Regions from separate parts of the Streptomyces sp. NPDC047079 genome, predicted to be linked through region 4. Evidence: riboswitches for the same ligand, from Rfam matches in the RefSeq annotation. Region 4 holds a riboswitch; each other region holds the start of a gene.

Region 1 (5,758 bases), on a different contig from region 4:
GCATGGGCCCCAGAGTACGGCTCGCGTCCGACAACGGCGCGAGGCAGGCTGGGGAAGCCGAGCGGGGACCGTCCAGCATCCGGACCGGCACGGGAGGGGACTTCCGCACGGCCCGGAAACGCTTCATCATATGGAAAACTGGTCTAGACAACCCTGAACACCTGAAGGGCAGCAACACATGGCTGAGCGCCGCGTCAACGTCGGCTGGGCCGAGGGCCTCCACGCCCGCCCCGCCTCCATCTTCGTCCGGGCAGCCACGGCCTCCGGGGTCCCCGTGACGATCGCCAAGGCCGGCGGCAACCCCGTCAACGCCGCGTCCATGCTGGCGGTTCTCGGCCTCGGCGCCCAGGGCGGCGAGGAGGTCGTCCTGGCCTCCGACGCGGAGGGCGCGGACGCCGCGCTGGACCGCCTGGCCAAGCTGGTCGCCGAGGGGCTCGAGGAGCTTCCCGAGACGGTCTGACCCTTCGGACACCACGGTTGCGGAAGCCGCGTCGCGCCCTCGGGGCGGACGCGGCTTCCGCCGTCTTCGGGCACCGGCCCTGAGGTGTTCGGCGCCTCCGTGCGGGCCCTCTCCGGTGACTGCCCCTCGGCCCGGCGCCCGCGGAATATGGCGCCGTCACGAGAAATTACGCGCGGCACACGGAATTCACGCATGCCGGTTTTACCGGGCACGCGGGAACAGGGCAGCCGGAATAGGCTTCGCCGAATACCCCTCTTTGTATACGGCGCCTGTGTTAATACCGGGAACCGGACGCGTTTACGGTGTGTTGCGAAGCCCTCACACGCTCCGCGCGGTCGCCCGCGCCGGGGAAGCGCAGCCGGTGCGCGACGGTCATGCGCTCGGTGTGCAGCGCCGTGATGGCGCGCGCCCGCTCGCTGTCCCCGCGCGCGACGGCGTCCACGATTCCGCCGTGCTCGGCCCAGGACTCCACGGGATCGACCGGCGCCTCGACCACGTACATCCAGCCGATCTTGTGCCGCAGCTGGGCGAGTGTCGAGGTGAGCACGGGGCTCCCGCAGGCCTGCGCCAAGGTCTCGTGGAACCAGCCGCCCAGAGACCGCAGATCCTCGCTGCCGCCCCTCCTGGCGCGCTCCTGGCCCAGCCTGACCAGGCCGCGCAGCACCTTGAGGTGGGCCTCGGTGCGGCGCTGGGCGGCCCGCGCTGCCCCCAGCGGTTCCAGCAGCATCCGCATCTCCAGAAGGTCGGCGGCCTCCTGCTCGGTGGGTTCCGCGACACACGCGCCCGCGTGCCTGCGGGTGACGACGAAGCCCTCGGCCTCCAAGGTGCGCAGGGCCTCGCGCACGGGGACGCGGGAGACGCCGTAGCGGCGGGCGAGGAGCTCCTCGGTGAGCCGGCCGCCGCGCTCGTAGACACCCGCGACGATGTCGTCACGGATCGCCGTGCATACCGAGTGCGCCGGAATACGCATGACCGACCTCCGCCTTAATACCCGTGAAACGTCGACGGTTGACGTGTGTCCCGCCGACTCTATTGCAGCTCGCCTGAATTTCCGACGGCGAGCCGAAATCCATGGATATTTTTTGGACAGACAGCAGTCCGAAACGACGACGACCCCGGCCGATGGGCCGGGGTCGTCACATACGGGCGCGCCGCACGGCGGCCCGCTGTCAGACGTTCACGCCGTGCGATCGGAGGTAGGCGACAGGGTCGATGTCCGAGCCGTACTCCTGGGTGGTGCGCGCCTCGAAGTGGAGGTGCGGACCGGTTGTGTTGCCGGTCGCCCCGGAGAGGCCGATCAGCTCTCCCGGGGTGACGCTCTGGCCCACGGAGACGCCGATGGAGGACAGGTGGCCGTACTGCGTGTAGGTGCCGTCGTTCATCTTGACGACGATCTGGTTGCCGTACGCGCCGCCCCAACCGATCTCGACGACGGCACCCGAGCCGACCACGTGCACAGGCGTGCCCGTGGCGGCATGGAAGTCGATGCCGGTGTGGGTGCCGGAGGACCACAGGGAGCCGCCGGTCCTGTAGCCGGTGGAGACGTAGGAGTGGAGGATCGGCGCCACGTACGCGGTCAGGCGCCTGCGCTCGGCCTCGCGGGCGGCGCGCTCCTTGGCCTCGCGTTCCTTGCGCGCCTTCTCCGCGGCCTGCCGGCGCGCGGCCTCCGCGGCCTTCTTCTGCTCGGCGGCCTGTTTCTGGGCGGCGGCCTGGGCGTCGATCTTCTCCGCGACCGAGTCGCCGAGGCTGACGGCCCGGATCAGTCCCGTCTCCTCGACAGGGTGCCCGGCGGCGAAGGCCGGGGCGGCCAGGGTGCCGATGACGCCGGTGGTGGTGAGCGCCGCGACACCCACGGCGTTCGCGGTCGTACGCCGCATGCGGCTGGGACGGCGGTGCTTCCCGGTGGCGCAGGTGAACGCCATGAAGTGGCTGGTCCTTTCCTTCCCTCTCGCCTACCGGGTTAGCTGACGGGTTCGGAGCAGGAAGGTCTCCTACGGGCTGACGCCCGATTCACCCCAGGGACTGCATGGGCCCCGCCGGCCGCGAAGGCGGCGACAGGAGGGTGGGTCCCCGGCTCCCCTGGCTCGCGCCGTACGGGGACTCGGCGATGGCTGTCCGGTGCCGCGGATGCGGCGCACTGCCTGACGGACAGCCCGACAGACGCTAAAAGGAGCCTCTTTCGGTCGGCAAACCGATCAGGGGGTTTGTAGCGCATCCCACAGGGCAGAGAGGCAGCCTCCATGGCAATACGGACAAATTCCTCGAGAGGGGGCCCGGGTGACGGAAGGCGTCACCCGGGCCCTTCTGAGCGTCGCGGCTCCGGACGCGCGGGCAGCGCCTCTACTCGGCCCGGACGACGCGCACTTCGCCGATGCCCAGCGCCTTGACGGGCTCCTCGATCTGCGCGGCGTCGCCCACCAGAACGGTCACCAGCCGGTCCACCGGGAAGGCGTTCACGACGGCGGCCGTGGCCTCGACCGTGCCTGTGTCGGCGAGCTTCTGATACAGGGTCGACTGGTAGTCGTCCGGCAGGTGCTGCTCGACCTGGTCCGCGAGCGTGCTCGCGACGGCCGCCGCGGTCTCGAACTTCAGCGGCGCCACACCCACCAGGTTCTGCACGGCGACATCACGCTCGGCGTCCGTCAGCCCCTCGGCGGCGAGGGTGCGCAGCACCTTCCAGAGGTCGTCGAGCGCCGGGCCGGTGTTCGGCGTGTCGACGGAACCGCTGATGGCCAGCATCGCGGCGCCGGTGCCGTCGGGCGCGGAACGCAGCACCTGGCCGAACGCCCGCACCCCGTAGGTGTAGCCCTTCTCCTCGCGCAGGACGCGGTCCAGGCGGGAGGTGAGGGTGCCGCCGAGGCAGTACGTACCGAGCACCTGTGCGGGCCACACCCGGTCGTGTCGGTCCGCGCCGACGCGGCCGATCAGCAGCTGTGTCTGGACGGCACCGGGGCGGTCCACGATGATCACGCGGCCGGTGTCGTCGGCGGTCACCGGGGGCACGGGGCGCGGCTTGGCGGGTGCCCCCGTCCAGGCTCCGAGCGTCTCGCCGAGGAGCTCGTCGAGGTCGACGCCGGTGAGGTCGCCGACCACGACGGCGGTGGCCGTGGAGGGCCGCACATGGCGCTCGTAGAAGGCGCGGACCGCCGCAGCGTCGATGTTGGAGACCGTCTCCTCGGTGCCCTGACGCGGGCGCGACATCCGCGAGGACGCCGGGAACAGCTCCTTGGAGAGTTCCTTGGCGGCGCGGCGGGCCGGGTTGGCCATCTCGTGCGGGATCTCGTCGAGGCGGTTGCGCACCAGGCGCTCGACCTCGCTGTCGTCGAACGCCGGCGACCTCAGGGCGTCGGCGAGCAGCCCGAGTGCCTTCGACAGGCGGGAGACGGGCACTTCGAGGGACAGGCGCACACCGGGGTGGTCGGCGTGCGAGTCGAGGGTGGCGCCGCAGCGCTCCAGCTCGGCGGCGAACTCCTCGGCGGAGTGCTTGTCGGTGCCCTCGGAGAAGGCACGCGCCATGATCGTGGCGACGCCGTCGAGGCTGGCCGGCTCGGCGTCAAGGGGCGCGTCGAGGAGCACCTCGACGGCGACGACCTGCTGGCCGGGGCGGTGGCAGCGCAGCACCGTCAGGCCGTTGTCGAGGGCACCGCGCTCGGGCGCGGGGAACGCCCAGGGGCGGGCCGCGCCGGGCTGGGGCTGCGGGTGGAAGTCCATGGTCGCGAGCTCGGTCACTTCGCCGACTCCTCGTCGTTGCTCGTGTCTTCGGCGGCGGTGGTCTCGGCGGCCTGAGCGCTCTCGGCCTCGGCCGCGACCGGCTCGTACACGAGGACCGCGCGGTTGTCGGGGCGCAGACGGGCCTTGGCGATCTCCTGCACCTCCTCGGCGGTCACGTCGAGCACCCGTCGCACGGCGGTCAGCGCGAGCTGCGGGTCGCCGAACAGCACGGCGTACCGGCACAGTTCGTCTGCGCGGCCGGCGACCGTGCCGAGGCGGTCCAGCCACTCGCGCTCCAACTGGGCCTGGGCACGCTCCATTTCCTCGGCCGTGGGTCCCTCCTCGGCGAACCGGGCGAGCTCCTCGTCGATGGCGGCCTCGATGACGGGCACCTCGACGTCACCTGAGGTCTTCACGTCCAGCCAGCCCAGGGAGGGCGCCCCGGCGAGCCGGAGCAGGCCGAAGCCGGCGGCGACGGCGGTGCGGTCGCGCCGCACGAGCCGGTTGTAGAGACGGGAGGACTCGCCGCCGCCGAGGATGGTGAGGGCCAGATCCGCCGCGTCACACGCGCGCGTGCCGTCGTGCGGCAGCCGGTAGGCGCCCATGAGGGCACGCGCCGGGACCTCCTCCTCGACGACCTCGCGCAGCTGCCCGCCGATGATGTCGGGCAGCGAGCCGTCGCGCGGGTCGGGCTTGCCGTCGTGGGACGGGATGGACCCGAAGTACCTCTCGATCCAGGCGAGGGTCTGCTGCGGGTCGATGTCGCCGACGACGGACAGGACCGCGTTGTTGGGCGCGTAGTACGTGCGGAAGAAGGCGCGCGCGTCCTCCAGGGTGGCCGCGTCCAGGTCCGCCATCGAGCCGATGGGCGTGTGGTGGTAGGGGTGGCCCTCCGGGTAGGCGAGCGCGGTGAGCTTCTCGAAGGCGGTGCCGTACGGGACGTTGTCGTAGCGCTGGCGGCGCTCGTTCTTCACGACGTCCCGCTGGTTCTCCATCGACTCGTCGTCGAGGGCGGCGAGCAGCGAGCCCATGCGGTCGGCCTCCAGCCAGAGGGCGAGCTCCAACTGGTGGGCCGGCATGGTCTCGAAGTAGTTGGTGCGCTCGAAGCTGGTCGTGCCGTTCAGTGATCCGCCGGCGCCCTGCACCAGTTCGAAGTGGCCGTTGCCCTTCACCTGCCCCGACCCCTGGAACATCAGGTGCTCGAAGAGGTGGGCGAGGCCGGTGCGGCCCTCCACCTCGTGACGTGAGCCGACGTCGTACCAGAGGCACACCGCCGCGACCGGGGTCAGGTGGTCCTCGGAGAGCACCACGCGCAAGCCGTTGGCCAGGCGGTGCTCGGTCGCTGTCAGGCCCCCGGAGCCTGCCTCGGCTGTGGCCGTGTGACCCATGGGCATGTACGTCCCTTCGATCGCGGAAGCTGTCGCGGAAACCCGCGGTTTCCTGCCGGTCCTGTCACTGTATGCAAGCGTGCGGACAAGTGGCCAAGTTCCCGGGCTGCGTACGCCCAGAGCGAGACCGTGATTACGGGGGGTGGTGGACAGCGTACGGCGTTGACGGCGCGGGGGCACGCCGGTGCCGGGCCGGGGC
Region 2 (5,758 bases), 150 kb from region 4:
TCGCCAGCAAGCAGGGCCTGCACGAGCTGTGCGTGGAGCACGGCGTCCCGAGCCCGCAGGCCGCCTTCCCGCAGTCGTACGACGACATCGTGCGCTTCGCCGAGAAGGCCCGCTTCCCGCTGGTGGCCAAGAACCGCGAGGCGTTCGTACGCCGCGAGAGGCCCGCCGTGAACGGCACGACCCGGATCACCACCCCCGAGGGGCTGCTCACCCTGGCCCGCGACTGGGGCGAGCGTCCCGGTGTGATCCTCCAGGAGTATCTGCCGCGGGAGGAGGCCGAGGACTGGATCGTGCACGCCTACTTCGACCAGGACTCCGCCCCGCTCGCCCTCTTCACCGGCGTCAAGGTCCGCTCGTGGCCGCCGCACGCGGGCATGACGGCGAACGCGTACGTCGTCGACAACCCGGAACTCGCCGACCTCGCCGCACGTTTCATCAAACAGATCGGCTTCACCGGCATCATCGATCTGGATCTGCGCTTCGACCGCCGCGACGGCCGGTACAAACTGCTCGACTTCAACCCACGCGTGGGCGCCCAGTTCCGCCTCTTCGAGAACGAGGCGGGGGTGGACGTCGTCCGCGCCATGCATATGGACCTGACCGACCGCACGGTTCCGGAGGGGGAACAGCGCGCCGGTCACCGGTACATCGTGGAGAACATCGACCTGCCGGCCCTGCTCGCCTACCGGCGCAGCGGCTACACGACACCGCACGCACCGGCCCACGCGAGCGGTACGGAGCTGGCCTGGTTCGCGGGTGACGACCCGTGGCCGTTCTTCACGATGATCGCGCGCTTCGTGCGGCCGGGCGCGAAGCACCTTTATCAGCTGTGGCGGACCAACCGCCGCGGCTCCACCACCGGTACGCGCTAGCGCGTACGGCTCCACCACGAAGTAGGCATGTCGCGTCCTGGGGAGGGACTTCGTGATTCAACCGGTAGCAGTCATCGGTGCCGGGCCGTTCGGTCTGTCCACCGCCGCCCATCTAAGGGTGCGCGGTATTCCGGTACGCGTCTTCGGCGAGCCCATGGTGAGCTGGCGCGACCACATGCCCACGGGCATGCTCCTGAAGTCGACCCCCGTCGCCTCGAACATCGACGCGCCCCAGCGCGGCCACACCCTGGTCGACTACTGCGATGCGGCGGGCATCGCCCGCCTGGTAACCGACGAGGACATCATCCCGATCGAGACGTTCATCGCCTACGGCGAGTGGTTCCAGCAGAAACTGGTGCCCGAGCTGGAGCGGGTCAGGGTCGTCTCCGTGGACCGCCGTAAGGGCGGCGGCTTCGAACTGAAGCTGGACTCCGGCGAGCAGTTCGCGGCGCGGGCGGTCGTGGTGGCCACCGGCCTGTCGGGCCTCGCCCACGTCCCGCCGGAACTGGCCGCCGCCGCGACGGACGGCCCCACCCCCACGGGGCCGGTCTCCCACAGCTCCCAGCACCATGACCTGACCCGTTTCTCCGGCAAGGAGCTGCTGGTCATCGGCGCGGGGCAGTCCGCGCTGGAGACGGCGGTGCTCGCGGCCGAGGCGGGCGCGCGGGTGCGGGTGATCTCACGCGGCCAGGGCAAGGTGGCCTTCGGCGCGCCCCCGTGGGACCAGCCGAGGTTCCGCCCCGAATCGCCCTTCGGACGGGCCTGGTCCCTGTGGGCGCTCAGCTACTATCCGCACCCGTACCGGCTCCTCCCGGCCCAGACCCGTCACTACCTGGTCCGCCGGGTTCTCGGTCCGCTCGGCGCGTGGTGGCTGCGCGAGCGCTTCCTGAGCAAGGTGCAGGTGCGCGATGTCGTCGCCGTGGTCGGCGCGTCCGCGGCGGGCGGCAGCCCCGTCCTCACGGTCCGGACGCACACGGGTGGCACGGAGGAACTCACCGCGGACCATGTGATCGCCGCCACCGGGTACCGCGTGGACATCGCGGCGATGGACTTCCTGGGCCACGAGCTGCGGACGGAACTGGCGGTGAGCCGGGGCACTCCGAGGCTCGGCGCGGGTTATGTGTCCTCCGTGCCGGGCCTGTACTTCACGGGCCTGCCCGCGGCGGCCTCGTACGGCCCGGTGATGCGCTTCGTGTGCGGCACGGAGTTCGCCTCACCCAGGCTGGCGAAGCATCTGGCGGCGGCACACGGCTGAGGACGGCGGGGCCAGGTCCTCCGGCCGGGGGTCACGGGTCAGGCGATCACGGGCACGAGGACACACAGCACGAGTTCGCGGGGCACGCGTTCGCGGGACGCGAGGTCGCGTCGCGCGAGGTCACGGGGCACGGAGGGGGCGCGGCGCCGTCGCGCCCCAGGGGCCCTGGGGGCCTGGGGCCGGGTCGTGGGGAGGGGCAGGTTCGTCGGGGCGTGGCCGTACGCCGTCATGCCGGGGACCTGCGTGACGGGGCCGTACGCCTGCGTGTTTCGGGAAGCGCGCGGCAACTCGGGTTCTGTCATACGGGAGTTCGGTGGGCGCGGGATACCGGACGTCGTCCGGTTCGCGCCGAGTCGCCGGGGCGTTCCATCCGTATTCTCTGATCATGGCCGCACCCCTCGCATATTCACTCATCGCCACTGACCTGGACGGAACGCTGTTGCGTGACGACGACACGCTCTCCGACCGGTCAAGGGCCGCCCTGGCGCGCGCCTCGGCGGCAGGCGCACAGCACCTCGTCGTGACGGGGCGCCCGGCGCCCAGGGTGCGGCCGTTGCTCGACGACCTCGGAAGTAGGGGGCTCGCGGTGTGCGGGCAGGGCGCGCAGGTGTACGACGCCGGCGCGAACCGGCTCCTCTTCTCCGTCACCCTGGACCGGGAGTTGGCCGAGACCGCACTCGGCAAGATCGAGGCCGAGGTGGGGCAGGTGTACGCGGCCGTCGACCAGGACGGGGTGGACGGCCTCACGCTCATCGAACCCGGCTACCGGATGCCGCACCCCACCCTGCCGGCGGTGCGGGTCGAGCGGCGGGACGACCTGTGGTGCGAGCCGATCAGCAAGGTGTTGCTGCGCCATCACGCCCTGTCGGACGACGAGTTGGCGTCGGCGGCCCGCGCGTCCGTCGGTTCCCTCGCGACGGTCACCATGTCCGGGCCCGGCACCGTCGAACTCCAGCCGTGCGGCATCACCAAGGCGACGGGGCTCGCACTGGCCGCCGCCCATCTGGGCCTGGGGCCGTCGGAGACCATCGCCTTCGGTGACATGCCCAATGACATCCCGATGTTCGACTGGGCCGCGCATGGGGTGGCCATGGCCAACGCCCACCCCGAACTCAAGGCCGTGGCGGACGAGGTCACCATGTCGAACGAGCACGACGGCATCGCCGTCGTGCTCGAACGACTCCTCGGGGGCCACCGGAGGCCGGCCGACAGCGCCGGCCGGCGGTCCGTCGGCTATTAGTACGCGCTGTTGACGTTGTCGATCGAGCCGTACCGGTGGGCGGCGTAGTTGCACGCGGCCGTGATGTTCGCCACCGGGTCGTACGGGTCGAACGCCGTGCCGGGCACGTGGTACGCGGCGAAGGTCGGGTCGATGATCTGGAGCAGACCCTTCGACGGGATGCCCTTACGGGCGTTCGAGTCCCACAGGTTGATCGCCTTGGGGTTGCCGGACGACTCGCGCATCACGTTGCGGTAGATGCCGTTGTACGTACCGGGGATGCCGTGCTGGGCCATGACCTCCAGCGACTGACGGATCCAGCTGTCCAGGGTGGTGCCGCGGGTCGTCACGGCCTTGGCGGTGGTCGTGGCGGTCACGGTGGCCGTCGCCGGCTTACCGGTCGCGGCGGAAGCGCTGGTCGCTCCCATGACCGGCAGGGCGAGAACGGCGGCACCCGACCCCGCGAGTGCGAGGGCACGGGTGATACGGGCGGCCTTGGAGCCGCGGTCCCGTCGGCGTGCGGGCAGGGCGAAAGCGGGCATGTCGCATTCCTCTCCGGCGCCTGCGAGGTGAGCTGTCGGGTTCGGGCGGGGAGGTGCCCGGCCGTGTCCTCGATGTCGAGGGCACGGCTTCACCCCTAGCCGTTCCGGCGGGTGTCCGGATCGGCGGCCTACCTGGGTCCCCCGCTCCTGCCGTCGTGGTCGATGGGCTCCCGAGCGGCGGCAGGATTCGGCGTTCCGCTCGGATCGAGGGGAAGGTATGCGAGAGCACATGTCCGGAACAAGCTTGCAAGTCACACTCCTTCCGAATTGACCTTGAAATGGGGGAATAAGGTCGGTGATCCAGTTTGTCGAGCGGAGTTCAAGTTGCCATTCGCAAAGGGGTAGTTGGTGACACGCCCTTAATGCCCCGTCTGCCGCGGACGTGAGCTATTTCACTCTGGTCTTCGCGGTCGTCATCGATGGTTAATTACATAGGGGGTTTATTGGGGTAAAACGGTCACATGTCGTGTGTCTTGAGTGGAGCGTTTCGGGTGGGTGAGTGCCCTTCGTCCGGACTTGACTCCGTTGCCCGGCAAGGAGGTTCCCGGGCGAGGGGGGTGGGCGTGGCCGCGAGGCCGACTCGAATGCCTGGCCGGTGTATGCGGCGCGCGGGGGCGGGCAGCCGTAGAGGGAACGGGGGTGACGTCCGCAGGGGAGGGCGGGGGGTGCCCGGGCGTAAGGAGGTCGGTTCCGGCGTGAGGGGTGATTGTCGGGTATGTGGGGGAATATCTGTTCCTATCAGATGATCAGGCACATTCCGTTCGTGATCCGATACCGCCCGGCCTGGAACAGTGGGCGCTCGTGGTGATCGAAACGTGACCGGATACGCTGACTTGAGTGATGGCGACGACAGATCGACAACTCGATGAGCGCGTCGACGGGCGACGCCATCGAGCAAGTGGCCGTCCTTGAGACCGACCGTGTGATCGTCAGCAGACGTCAGCAGACAGGAGACCCCACGTGACCGTCGTCGGGCCGTTCGGGCTGAGCGTGCGGGAGCAGGCTCTGGAGGTCGATGTCCAGGCCGGATTGGCCGCTGTCGAGGAGGGGCTGCTCGAGGCCACCAAGAGTGAGGTGCCCTTCATCACAGAGGCCGCGCAGCACCTGGTGCGTGCGGGCGGGAAGCGGTTCCGGCCGCTGCTTGTGATGCTCGCGGCGCAGTTCGGCGACCCGTACGCGCCCGGAGTCGTGCCCTCGGCCGTGGTCGTGGAGCTGACCCACCTCGCCACGCTGTACCACGACGACGTGATGGACGAGGCCGAGGTGCGGCGCGGGGTGGACAGCGCGAACACCCGCTGGGGCAACTCGGTCGCGGTCCTCACGGGTGACTTCCTGTTCGCGAGGGCCTCGCACATCCTGGCCGATCTCGGCCCGGAGGCGGTCCGGATCCAGGCGGAGGCGTTCGAGCGCCTGGTCACGGGCCAGATCCTGGAGACGGCGGGCCCCCGGGACGGCCGTGACCCGGTCGAGCACTACCTCGACGTCCTCGGCGGCAAGACCGGCTCGCTGGTGGCGGTGGCGTGCCGCTTCGGGGCGATGATGTCGGGTGCCGACGAGACGGTCGTGGACGTGCTCACGCAGTACGGCGAGCGGCTGGGCGTGGCGTTCCAGCTGGCCGACGACGTCCTGGACATCGCGTCGGACTCGCACGAGTCCGGGAAGACGCCCGGGACGGACCTGCGCGAGGGCATCCCCACCCTCCCGATCCTGCGCCTGCGTGAGCGCGCGGAGCGCATGGGGCTGCCCGAGGACATCGCCCTGTGCGAGCTCCTCGGCTCCGATCTCACGGACGACGCCCGGCATGCCGAGGCCCTCGCCCGCCTGCGCGCTCACCCGGCCCTGGAGCAGGCGCGCCGCGACACGGTCCGGT
Region 3 (5,758 bases), on a different contig from region 4:
GAGGCCGCCGCCATGGCGTTCATCCTGCTCTTCGCCGGGTTCGAGACCACCGTCAACCTCATCGGCAACGGCATGTACGCCCTGCTCACCCACCCCGACCAGCGGGCGCGCCTGAAGACCTCCCTCGCTCGCGGCGAGAGCGATCTCCTCGAGACCGGTGTCGAGGAACTCCTGCGCTACGACGGCCCGGTCGAGCTGGCCACCTGGCGGTTCGCCACCCGGCCGCTCACCATCGGCGGGCAGGACATCGCCGCCGGTGACCCGGTCCTCGTGGTGCTCGCCGCCGCGGACCGGGATCCCGAGCGGTTCGCCGACCCCGATGTCCTCGACCTCTCCCGCCGCGACAACCAGCACCTCGGCTACGGCCACGGCATCCACTACTGCCTCGGTGCCCCCCTTGCTCGGCTGGAGGGGCAGACCGCGCTCGCCACCCTTCTCACCCGTCTTCCGGACCTGCGACTCGCGGTGGATTCAGCGGATTTACGCTGGCGTGGAGGGCTCATTATGCGCGGATTGCGCACGCTTCCCGTGGAGTTCGCCCCGGTTCCGAAGAAAGATCACCGCGGTACCGCCGGCGCCGCGGAGTGAGGTGGCGGACACGCCGACCGTCACAGGGAGGTGACATTTTCTCAACTCCGTGATCTTCACGTGATCTGCGCTGCATTAACTTGTGACAAGTGATCGACTGGTTATACGTTCACGCAGCAACGCGGCGGTACGCCACAGCCGCCGCGTTGGTCACTGCTGTCGTGTGAAAGGCAATCGCATGCTCTCCGGGACCGGCCGTCACCGTCGCCCCCGCCAGGCTCCGGCCCTCCTCGTCGCGGCAGGCGTGACCGGGTCGGCGATCGCGATCCCTCTCCTCGGTGCCACCGGTGCGAGCGCGGCCGACGGTACGACCTGGGACCGGGTCGCGGAGTGCGAGAGTGGCGGATCCTGGAGCGCCGACACCGGCAACGGGCGCTACGGCGGACTCCAGTTGACGCAGCAGGACTGGGAGAGGTACGGCGGTCTCGACTACGCCCCGAGCCCGGACCAGGCGAGCCGCTCGCAGCAGATCGCCGTCGCCGAGAGGATCCTCGACCAGCGGGGCGTGTCCACCTGGAGCGCCTGCGGCCTGGTCTCCGGTCTGAGCAAGGACTCGAGTGCCGCGAACGTCGACACGGGCGTGGCCGGCGACTCCTCCGGCGGATCCGCCTCCTCCCGGGGCTCCGGTATGGACTTGGGACTGTCCGACTCGTCCAGCTCTTCCGATTCATGGCGCTCGTCCGGGTCTTCCGACCCGGGTGCGTCGTCGCCCTCTTCGGCGCCTTCCTCCGCGTCCCCCTCGCCCTCCTCTTCCCCTTCATCCGCGGCGGGCACCGACTCGGCCGGGGTTCGTGCCGACGCCGGCTCGGCCGACGCGCCCAGGGGTACGGCGAAGAGCGACGAGTCGGACAAGTCCGGGCAGAGTGGAGTGCTTTCGGCTGCGGGTGCGGAGGAGGTCTCGGGTGCCGGCCGCCACCGTGGCGGCAGTGCCGACGAGAGCGTCGCGGACGGTGGCGACGACGGCTCCGCCGGCCGTCATGCCTCGCGCGGCTCCGCCGCCGCCCGCGACACCGCCGGCGGCTCGTACACCGTCCGCCCCGGAGACAATCTGTCGTCCATCGCCGACTCCCTTGACCTGCGCGGCGGATGGGCCGCCCTCTATGACGCGAACAAGGAGACGGTCGGCGCCGACCCGGACCTCATCCTCCCCGGTCAGAGCCTTGAGCTCCGGACCGAGCCGTCCGGGGACGAGTCCTGAACTACCGCCCGAACACGGCCACTTCACGCCCCGCTTCGCGTCGAATGTCCGGTTTGGCGAGAGTGAGATATGAGTCTCATAAGCCCTGATCGTCTTTGAAATTCGGCGGATCGACTGCTTACGGTCGTGATCGCTCGCCACAGCGGGCCCCGACGGTCGCAACGCCGAATCCTGCCAGCGGCCGTACGGGAACAGTCGTCGCGTCAAGCGCCGTAGGCAGGAGCGGGGGACCCAAGGTAGGTGCCGCGCCCGGGAGTTGCCCGGGAGCGGCTTGGGGTGGAGCCGCGCGCCGAGAGGTGCGCGGCCGGGCAACTCAACCGGCCCGAACCCGACAGCTCACCTCGCAGGCGTCGGTGAGGGGATCGAACCATGCTGTGTTCCGGCAAGGGCAAGCACCGCCGTCCGTCCAAGGCCGTCCGCGCCATCGCGCTCGCCGGTGTCACCGGCGCCGCCGTCGCCGCCCCGCTGATGGCGGCCGGCAACGCCTCCGCCGCCACCGCCTCCGAGTGGGACGCCGTCGCCCAGTGCGAGTCCGGCGGCAACTGGTCCATCAACACGGGCAACGGCTTCTACGGCGGTCTTCAGTTCACCAACTCCACCTGGGCCGCGTACGGCGGCACCGCCTACGCCTCGCGGGCCGACATGGCCTCCAAGGGGCAGCAGATCGCCGTGGCCGAGAAGGTCCTCGCGGGCCAGGGCAAGGGTGCCTGGCCGGTCTGCGGCAAGGGCCTGTCCGGCGCCGCCTACAACGGCGCCCCGGCCTCCGCGGGCGGCTCCGGCAGCTCCGGCGGCTCCGCGAAGAGCACCACCACCACCCGCTCGACCGAGCAGCAGGCGGCCACCCGCTCCACCCACCGCCCGGCCCCCCGGAAGACCGTCACCACCCCGACCGGCAAGAAGGTCAAGAAGGGCGACGGCGAGTACAAGGTGGTCAAGGGCGACACCCTCGGCTCGATCGCCGAGCGGCACCACGTCCGGGGCGGCTGGGAGAAGCTGTTCGAGCTGAACAAGGACATCGTCGAGGACGCCGACCTCATCTACCCGGGCCAGCAGCTGCACCTGAAGTGACCCGGCGGCCGGCCCTGAGTCTCCTCACGGCCGTGGCCCTCCTGGTGGGGGCCGCCTGAGGGCCGCCCCCGTCCCCACGGGCTCCCCGCTCCGGTGCGTGTTCCCCCGTACGCGCCGGAGCGGGGCTTTTTGCTTCCGCGCCGTTTCTTGGCCATCCGCCCTTTGTTCCGTGCTGGAACAATGTGTGCCGTCACCCTGTCCACGGGACGGTCGGTCGGCTGGCCGATGCCCCGGGACGGTTAGGCTCTAGTCGCAAGGCACACCAGCCCCGCACTTCCAGCGTCACATCCAAGAAGGAGATGCTCGTGCCGTCCATCGACGTCGTCGTAGCCCGGGAAATCCTGGACTCCCGAGGCAACCCCACGGTCGAGGTCGAGGTCGGCCTCGACGACGGCAGCACGGGTCGTGCCGCCGTTCCGTCCGGCGCCTCCACCGGCGCCTTCGAGGCCATCGAGCTCCGTGACGGAGACCCGAACCGCTACCAGGGCAAGGGTGTCGAGAAGGCCGTCCTCGCGGTCATCGAGCAGATCGGCCCGGAGCTGGTCGGTTACGACGCCACCGAGCAGCGCCTGATCGACCAGGCGATGTTCGACCTGGACGCCACCGACAACAAGGGCTCCCTCGGCGCCAACGCCATCCTCGGCGTCTCCCTCGCCGTCGCCCACGCCGCCTCCGAGGCCAGCGACCTCCCGCTCTTCCGCTACCTGGGCGGCCCGAACGCGCACCTGCTGCCGGTGCCGATGATGAACATCCTGAACGGCGGCTCGCACGCCGACTCCAATGTGGACATCCAGGAGTTCATGATCGCCCCGATCGGTGCGGAGTCCTTCTCCGAGGCCCTGCGCTGGGGCACCGAGGTCTACCACACCCTCAAGAAGGTGCTGAAGGGCAAGGGCCTGTCCACCGGCCTCGGCGACGAGGGCGGCTTCGCCCCGAACCTCGGCTCCAACCGCGAGGCGCTCGACCTCATCCTCGAGGCCATCAAGCAGGCCGGGTACGTCCCCGGCGAGCAGATCGCCCTCGCCCTCGACGTCGCCGCCTCCGAGTTCTACAAGGACGGCAAGTACCTCTTCGAGGGCAAGGAGCGCTCCGCCGCCGAGATGACGGAGTACTACGAGGAGCTCGTCGCGGCCTACCCGCTCGTCTCCATCGAGGACCCGCTGTTCGAGGACGACTGGGCAGGCTGGAAGGTCATCACCGACAAGCTCGGCGACAAGGTCCAGCTGGTCGGCGACGACCTGTTCGTCACCAACCCCGAGCGCCTCGCCCGCGGCATCGAGGAGGGCGCCGCCAACGCCCTGCTGGTCAAGGTCAACCAGATCGGCTCGCTGACCGAGACCCTGGACGCCGTCGAGCTGGCCCAGCGCAACGGCTTCAAGTGCATGATGTCCCACCGCTCCGGCGAGACCGAGGACGTCACCATCGCCGACCTGGCCGTCGCCACCAACTGCGGCCAGATCAAGACCGGTGCCCCGGCCCGCTCCGAGCGTGTCGCCAAGTACAACCAGCTGCTGCGCATCGAGGAGATCCTCGACGACGCCGCGGTGTACGCCGGCCGCAGCGCGTTCCCGCGTTTCAAGGGCTGAGCGCCAAGGGCCGCCGAGCCAGTCGTCCGTACGTCCCCGTACGCGGTCCCGTACCGTGTGCGGGGACGTACGCACGTGTGCAGGGGAGGCGGGAGACATGGCAGTGAAGGACCGTGACCGGTTCTCCACCGCGACCAGGCTGCGGCTGCTCGGGGAGCAGACGGCGGCCCGGGTGTACCGCTCCCAGACCAGACGGCAGGCCCGCCGTTCCCGGCTCACGGGCCGGGCCGCCCTGCTCGCGCTCGTCCTCTGCTCGCTGATCGTGGCGCTCGCGTACCCGATAAGGCAGTACGTCTCGCAGCGCGCCGAGATCGCCGAGATGGAGCGGCAGCGGCAGGAGGCCCGCAACCGGGTCGAGCAGCTGCGCGACCTCAAGGCGCGCTGGCAGGACGACGCGTACGCGAAGCAGCAGATCCGGCAGCGGCTGCACTACGTGATGCCGGGGGAGACCGGGTACATCGTGGTCGACCCGGACCCGGCCAGGCAGTCCCGCGTGAACCGGACGACGTCCACCCGCCCCTGGTACGCGGGCGTCTGGGACGGGGTGGACAGGTCGGACGCGTCCGAGCAGTGAACAGAACAGAGACACAGGAGAGACTTCGTACCGCATGGAAACGCCCCCGCCGCCCACCCCGCCCACCGAGCCCACGGACGCGGACGTCGAGGCCGTCCAGCAGCAGCTCGGCCGCGCGCCGCGCGGGCTGCGCGCGATCGCGCACCGCTGCCCGTGCGGGCAGCCGGACGTCGTGGAGACGGCGCCGCGGCTCCCCGACGGCACCCCGTTCCCGACGACGTACTACCTGACGTGTCCGCGGGCCGCCTCCGCGATCGGCACGCTGGAGGCCAACGGCGTCATGAAGGAGATGACGGAGCGCCTGGCGACCGACCCGGAGCTGGCCGCCGCCTACCGTGCCGCGCACGAGGACTACATCGCCCGCCGCGACGCCATCGAGGTCCTGGAGGGCTTCCCGAGCGCGGGTGGCATGCCGGACCGGGTGAAGTGCCTGCATGTGCTCGTGGCCCACTCGCTGGCCGCCGGCCCGGGCGTCAACCCGCTCGGCGACGAGGCCCTCGCGATGCTGCCGGAGTGGTGGCGCAAGGGGTCGTGCGTGACATCCGCGGGGCCGCCGCCGGACGAGGAGTGGGAGGTGGTGGAGACGACCGACACCGGCTGGTTCGCCGTCAACCCCGTCCACCTCGCCGACTCCGGGGAGAAGCGGTCCGGCAAGCAGGAGTCCGGGGAGCAGGAGTCCGGGGAGCAGGAGTCCGGGGAGCAGGAGTCCGGGCGGAAGGAGCAGGGCAAGTGACACGCGTCGCC
Region 4 (5,758 bases):
TCGGGTGCCTCCGTGGCCGCCTGCGATGCCGAGACCGTCCCCGCCAGGCCTCGCCCCGCCGACCCTGACGTATCTCCCGCGCCCGTGGCCGCCGTGAGCTGTGCCCGCTGGGCCTCCGTCAGCCGGGACAGCAGCCGCCGCGCCTCACTCAGCTTCTCGGTGACCGTCCGCTTCTGCCGCCGGAGCTCCGCCTGACGCGAGGTCAGGGATGCCAGTTCCACGCGCGCGGCCCCGCGCAGCCGCTCGATCTCCCGCATCTGCGTGCGTACGCGTGTCACGGCCGCCGCCCGACGGCTGTCGACCCGCTCGGCGAACGCGGCGTCGTCGAGGTACCGTCCGGGATCCGACGAGAGCAGGAGCCGCACCGACGGGTCGACACCGCCCCCGCGGTACTGCGCCGTCGCGGCCGAACCCAGCGCCTCGCGCGCCGATCGGAGCCGGTCCGTGCGGCGCGCGGCCTCGTCCCGCAGAGCGTTGAGCCGTTGCGCGGCCCGTTCCGCCTGGTCTTTGGCCCCGTTGTACTTCTCGGTCGCGACCTCCGCCTCCCGGTACAGCCGGTCCACCTCGGCCTTGGCCTGGGCCGGGGAGAGCGGCGGTTCGGCGTGCCCGGTCCCGTCGAAGCCGGTCGCGGACGCCGCTCCCGCGAGGGCGATCGTGGCGGCGGTCCGGGCCGTGGTCCCGCCGAGCGAACGCTGTCTGGGCTTGCGGTGCGCTGCCACCTGACCGTCACGTCCTTTCCTCCGGCCGTCGGGGCGACGGGCGGTGTCACGCGTCCGGCGGCGGCCCGCACAGGGGGAGCAGGCCGCCGCCGGACTTTCTCGGCGGTGGTGTCCGGCGGCCGCCCCTGGCCCGGGCGGCGGTGGGGAGCCGGTCACCTGATGGAGGACGCTAAACCGGCCGTGACCGTCCTGTGACGCGATGTCCGGAAGTGGCACGACCGGACTGACGGTGACCGCATGCGACCGTGATCCCGCCTCGAGGCCGCCGACTTCACACTGTGCGATGACCGTTGCGGCGGTTTCCGGGCGCGGGGTCATGACGGAGTGCTATGGGACGCATATATGCGTGGGTCCGGAGGCCGTGCGACCCCCGCACACCGCGTGGGCCGGTGTCGAAGCCCGCCGCCCCCCTCACTAGGCTCCGGCCCCATGGACGTACTCATCCATCTCTTCGTCGCCCTGCACATCCTCGGCATCGCCGCGCTCCTCGGCGGCTTCCTCACCCAGATGAAGGCGATGGGCCGGGGCACGGCCCGTTTCGTGCCCGCGATGCTGCACGGCGCGCTGACCATGCTGGTCACGGGCGTGGCTCTGGTCGGCCTCGACCAGGCGGACCACCACCACGTCAACACCATCAAGATCGGCGTCAAGCTGGCCCTGCTGATCGTGATCCTCGGCCTGGTCTACGTGAAGCGCGACGAGGAGACGGTCGAGAAGCCCCTCTTCGCCCTGGTCGGTGCGCTGACCATGGCCAACGTCTTCATCGCCGTGCTGTGGACCTGACGCTCTCCACCACGGACCTGACGGCTACCGCCAGAACCGCGCACCAGGCGGCCACCGCGATCCACAGCAGCACCTGGCCGGGTCCACGCAGCCACGGCGCCCGGAGGGCGGCGGCGACGGACAGCGCCGCCACCGCCGTCATCGCCATCGAGAAGACGGTCGACCACCGCCGTACGTCGTAGCCGGTGCGCGGCCGGAGCAGTTCGGCCGCCGCCAGCACGCAGTACCAGACGAAGGCGAGGGCGAGGAGGGCGATGGTGACGCTCCGCAGGACCGTGTTGTCGTCCTTGTTCCAGAGGTAGAGGCCGCTGCCCGCGGCGGCGATCAGCCGCGATCCGGCCACCGCGGAGAGGGCGAGCGCACCGCTCGCCATCCAGTGGTCGCCCGCGCCGGCGGCCACCTGCCGCCGGTCGAAGCACCGCAGCCCGATCAGATAGAACGCCAGGCCGAGCCAGAAGAAAACCAGCCCCGCGTGGGCGAGCCAGGCCACCCGGACGGCCGCGGCCAGTACCGCCCCGAGCACTGCGATTCCCTCTGCCGCCACACATCCGAGGAACACGGCCCCGGACATACCGCGCTCCCAGTTCCGTACCACCAGGAGGACCAGGACCGCCCACAGCGCGAAGGCCAGCGCGAGGAGCGCCTCGGCGAGCTGCTGCCCGTACAGGCCGGAGATCCCGGTGCCCAGCAGGGCGGTGGCCGGAACCACGGTGAGCGCGGCCGGGGAGCCGACAGGCCACCCCGGGAGCCCTCGCGGCAGCCGTACGGCGATGTCGGCCACCAGGCCCAGCCAGGCGGCGCCCGCCAGCGCCAGGGCGATACGGGAGAGGAGCTCGTATCCGGCCTGTTGCAGCCCGACCGACAGGGCGCCGGTCGCCAACACGGCGGCCCCGGTGGCGGGCGGACGCTGTGCCCACCAGGTGCGGAGCGCGGAGGTGCCAGACATGCGCCCGATGCTAGGGACGCGCGCACGGCTTGCGTACGGGGCACGCGCGCGTGAAGCCAGAAAACAACCCCACGCGCGCGTACCGGAACCTTGAGCCGTCGGTGTCAGGCAGGCCGCACCACGCTGTGGATGATCGACGCGCCGCCGTAGTAGATCGACTCCTCGCGCACGTAGGCGCCCGGCTTCGGGGCGTGGATCATCATGCCGTTGCCGATGTAGACGCCGACGTGGCTGACGTCGTCGTAGAAGAAGACCAGGTCACCTGGCTGCGCCTCGGCGAGCGGCACCATCGCGCCGGCGTTCACCTGGTCGTATGTGGTGCGGGGGAGCGTCAGCCCGGCGGTCTTCCACGCGGCCTGGGTCAGGCCCGAGCAGTCGTAGGACCCGGGGCCCGTCGCGCCCCACACGTACGGCTTGCCGATCTGCGCGCGGGCGAAGGCGAGGGCCTTCGCGGCCTTCGTCGCGTACGAGGAGTCCACAACGGAGGACCCCGCGGCAGTGCCAGAGGAAGAGCCCGTTGCGGAGGATCCCGAGGAGGAGTGCGTTGCGGACGCCCCTGAGGAGCCGGTCGTCGTGCTCGACGACGACTGTTCCCGCTGCCGGTCCGCCTGCTGCCGTGCCAGCGCCTCCGCCTGGCGCCGGGCCTCCTCCTGCTTCCGCTTCTCGAGCGCGGCGAGCCGTGCCTTCTCCTGGGCGGTCAGCTCGGACAGCAACTGCCGTGCGGCGGCGAGCTTCTTCTGGACGTCCGTCTTGGCCGACCTCAGTGTCGCCTGCGACTCGGTGAGCGTCCGGAGGCTGTCGGTGGCCTCCTGCCGCTTCTTCATCGTCGCGGCCTGGTCGGTCACGTACTGGTCGACCGCTTCCTTCTGACGGCCGGTGAGCCGGCTCATCAGCTGCGTCTGGTCGAAGTAGTCCTGGGGGTTGTCGGCCAGCAGGAAGGTGGCCGTGTCGGGGGCCTCGGTCCCGGTCCGGTACTGCGCGGCGGCGAACGAACCCAGCTTGTCGCGCGCCTCGTTGAGCTCCTGGGTGCGCCGGGCGACGCCGTCGAGGAGCGTGTCGACGGTCCTGCGCTGCCTGGCCGTCCTCTCCTTGGCCGCGTTGTACCTGTCGGTGGCCGACTCCGCCTGGCGGTAGAGGTCGTCGACCTTCTTCTCGACCTCCTCGACGCTGGGTCTGTCGTCGGCGGAGGGCGCGGCGTGGGCCGTCTGGGAGAGCAGTGCCACGGACGTGAGGGCCGCCGTCGCGAGAGCGGGGGTCCGTATGCCCGCGAAGCGTGGGCCCGAGGGGCGGGACTTTCGGTGCGCCGCCATGAAAGGCGTCTCCTTCCGTACTCCGCCTACCGGGTTAGCTGTCGGGTTCGGGCGGGTGGTTCCGGAAGGTGTGCCCTACGGCCGCGCCCACAGGGCGGTCGGCCGATTCACCCCAGGTCGGGTGGGTCCCCGGCTCCGGCTGCCACGGGGCGCACCGGACTCGGCGGAGGCCGCGCGGCCCGGCGACCTTCGCCGGTGAGGGTCGTACGGCCCGCCCGGCACGGTAGCCAACTCATGTGGCGCCTGTGAAGGTTGAGGCGAGATTTGTCCGATACGTTTTTGTGACCTTGGTTTTCCGGACCGTCGTCGAGCGCGGACCGTGAACCGACGGGTCCGGACGGTGACGCCTGCTGTCCACGTCCGGGGGTCGAGTTTTCGGGACGGCGGCCGGTTGTCGGCGGGGCGCCCTAGACTCGGAGAGCGATGAGCAGCCTCTTTGACGACAGTTTCCTGGCGGACCTCAAGGCCACCCCGGCCCATGAGGAGGCGCCCCCACCGCCCGAGGACGATCACGCTCCGGAGCCCGTTCCGGACGATCTGTTCGGCGGGCGGTTCGACCTGCCTCCGGCCCGGGACGCGTACTACCGCGACGGCGCGCCCCGCCCCGCCCTCGACCCGAGGGCACTGCTCGAGGGGTTGAACGAGAACCAGCGCGCGGCGGTCGTGCACGCCGGCTCCCCCCTGCTCATCGTCGCCGGTGCCGGATCCGGCAAGACCCGTGTGCTCACTCACCGCATCGCCTATCTGCTGGCCGAGCGGGGCGTGCATCCCGGGCAGATCCTCGCGATCACCTTCACCAACAAGGCCGCGGGCGAGATGAAGGAGCGCGTCGAGCAGCTCGTCGGCCCGCGCGCGAACGCGATGTGGGTGATGACCTTCCACAGCGCGTGCGTCCGCATCCTGCGCCGTGAGAGCAAGAAGCTCGGCTTCACCTCGTCCTTCTCGATCTACGACGCCGCCGACAGCAAGCGTCTGATGGCGCTCGTCTGCCGCGACCTGGACCTCGATCCCAAGCGGTTCCCGCCCAAGTCGTTCAGCGCCAAGATCTCCAACCTGAAGAACGAGCTGATCGACGAGGAGGACTTCGCCGCCCAGGCCGCCGACGGCTTCGAGAAGACCCTCGCCCAGGCGTACGCGCTCTACCAGTCGAGGCTCCGCGAGGCGAACGCGCTCGACTTCGACGACCTGATCATGACGACGGTCAACCTGCTGCGCGCCTTCCCGGACGTCGCCGAGCACTACCGCCGCCGTTTCCGCCACGTCCTCGTCGACGAGTACCAGGACACCAACCACGCCCAGTACGCGCTGGTCCGCGAGCTGGTCGGCACCTCCGAGCACCCCGTGGACGTGCCGCCCGGCGAGGACGACCTCCAGCCCGCCGAGCTGTGCGTCGTCGGTGACGCCGATCAGTCGATCTACGCCTTCCGCGGTGCCACCATCCGCAACATCCTCCAGTTCGAGGAGGACTACCCGGACGCCACCACGATCCTCCTGGAGCAGAACTACCGCTCCACGCAGACGATCCTGAGCGCCGCGAACGCGGTCATCGAGCGCAACGAGTCGCGCCGCCCCAAGAACCTGTGGACCAACGCGGGCGCGGGCGCGCGGATCACCGGCTACGTCGCCGACACCGAGCACGACGAGGCGCAGTTCGTCGCCGAGGAGATAGACCGCCTCACCGACCGGGGCGAGGCCAAGACGGGAGACGTCGCCGTCTTCTACCGCACCAACGCCCAGTCCCGTGTCTTCGAAGAGGTCTTCATCCGCGTCGGCCTGCCCTACAAGGTCGTCGGCGGTGTCCGCTTCTACGAGCGCAAGGAGGTCCGGGACGTCCTGGCGTACCTGCGGGTGCTGGCGAACCCGGAGGACTCTGTTCCGCTTCGGCGCATCCTGAATGTGCCGAAACGGGGCATCGGTGAGCGCGCCGAGGCGATGATCGACGCCTTGGCGCAGCGGGAGAAGATCAGCTTCCCGCAGGCACTGAGCCGCGTGGACGAGGC

What was found. A riboswitch is a leader RNA that binds a small molecule or an ion and turns the genes downstream of it on or off. The one in region 4 is predicted to bind cyclic di-AMP.
Region 1: it holds a riboswitch for cyclic di-AMP, as region 4 does, so the genes downstream of both, ABZ823_RS13980 (M23 family metallopeptidase) here and ABZ823_RS03895 (NlpC/P60 family protein) in region 4, are expected to answer to the same signal.
Region 2: it holds a riboswitch for cyclic di-AMP, as region 4 does, so the genes downstream of both, ABZ823_RS04660 (transglycosylase SLT domain-containing protein) here and ABZ823_RS03895 (NlpC/P60 family protein) in region 4, are expected to answer to the same signal.
Region 3: it holds a riboswitch for cyclic di-AMP, as region 4 does, so the genes downstream of both, ABZ823_RS17070 (transglycosylase family protein) here and ABZ823_RS03895 (NlpC/P60 family protein) in region 4, are expected to answer to the same signal.

The regions. Positions count from the first base shown of each region.
Region 1 covers NZ_JBEYUZ010000008.1:143,412-149,169, forward strand. Annotated here, with positions in the region: gene ABZ823_RS13965 (GNAT family N-acetyltransferase) at 1-4, opposite strand, end outside; gene ABZ823_RS13970 (HPr family phosphocarrier protein) at 179-460, shown strand; gene ABZ823_RS13975 (GntR family transcriptional regulator) at 735-1,430, opposite strand; gene ABZ823_RS13980 (M23 family metallopeptidase) at 1,630-2,382, opposite strand; cyclic di-AMP (ydaO/yuaA leader) riboswitch at 2,395-2,577, opposite strand; gene ABZ823_RS13985 (pitrilysin family protein) at 2,801-4,189, opposite strand; gene ABZ823_RS13990 (pitrilysin family protein) at 4,186-5,565, opposite strand.
Region 2 covers NZ_JBEYUZ010000002.1:458,958-464,715, reverse strand. Annotated here, with positions in the region: gene ABZ823_RS04675 (ATP-grasp domain-containing protein) at 1-872, shown strand, start outside; gene ABZ823_RS04670 (FAD-dependent oxidoreductase) at 925-2,127, shown strand; gene ABZ823_RS04665 (HAD family hydrolase) at 2,513-3,367, shown strand; gene ABZ823_RS04660 (transglycosylase SLT domain-containing protein) at 3,364-3,888, opposite strand; cyclic di-AMP (ydaO/yuaA leader) riboswitch at 3,893-4,091, opposite strand; gene ABZ823_RS04655 (polyprenyl synthetase family protein) at 4,849-5,758, shown strand, end outside.
Region 3 covers NZ_JBEYUZ010000011.1:108,921-114,678, forward strand. Annotated here, with positions in the region: gene ABZ823_RS17060 (cytochrome P450) at 1-588, shown strand, start outside; gene ABZ823_RS17065 (transglycosylase family protein) at 767-1,786, shown strand; cyclic di-AMP (ydaO/yuaA leader) riboswitch at 1,985-2,151, shown strand; gene ABZ823_RS17070 (transglycosylase family protein) at 2,156-2,854, shown strand; gene eno (phosphopyruvate hydratase) at 3,154-4,440, shown strand; gene ABZ823_RS17080 (septum formation initiator family protein) at 4,538-5,014, shown strand; gene ABZ823_RS17085 (DUF501 domain-containing protein) at 5,049-5,747, shown strand; gene ABZ823_RS17090 (Ppx/GppA phosphatase family protein) at 5,744-5,758, shown strand, end outside.
Region 4 covers NZ_JBEYUZ010000002.1:304,644-310,401, reverse strand. Annotated here, with positions in the region: gene ABZ823_RS03910 (NlpC/P60 family protein) at 1-719, opposite strand, end outside; gene ABZ823_RS03905 (hypothetical protein) at 1,149-1,502, shown strand; gene ABZ823_RS03900 (hypothetical protein) at 1,480-2,448, opposite strand; gene ABZ823_RS03895 (NlpC/P60 family protein) at 2,553-3,758, opposite strand; cyclic di-AMP (ydaO/yuaA leader) riboswitch at 3,767-3,934, opposite strand; gene pcrA (DNA helicase PcrA) at 4,182-5,758, shown strand, end outside.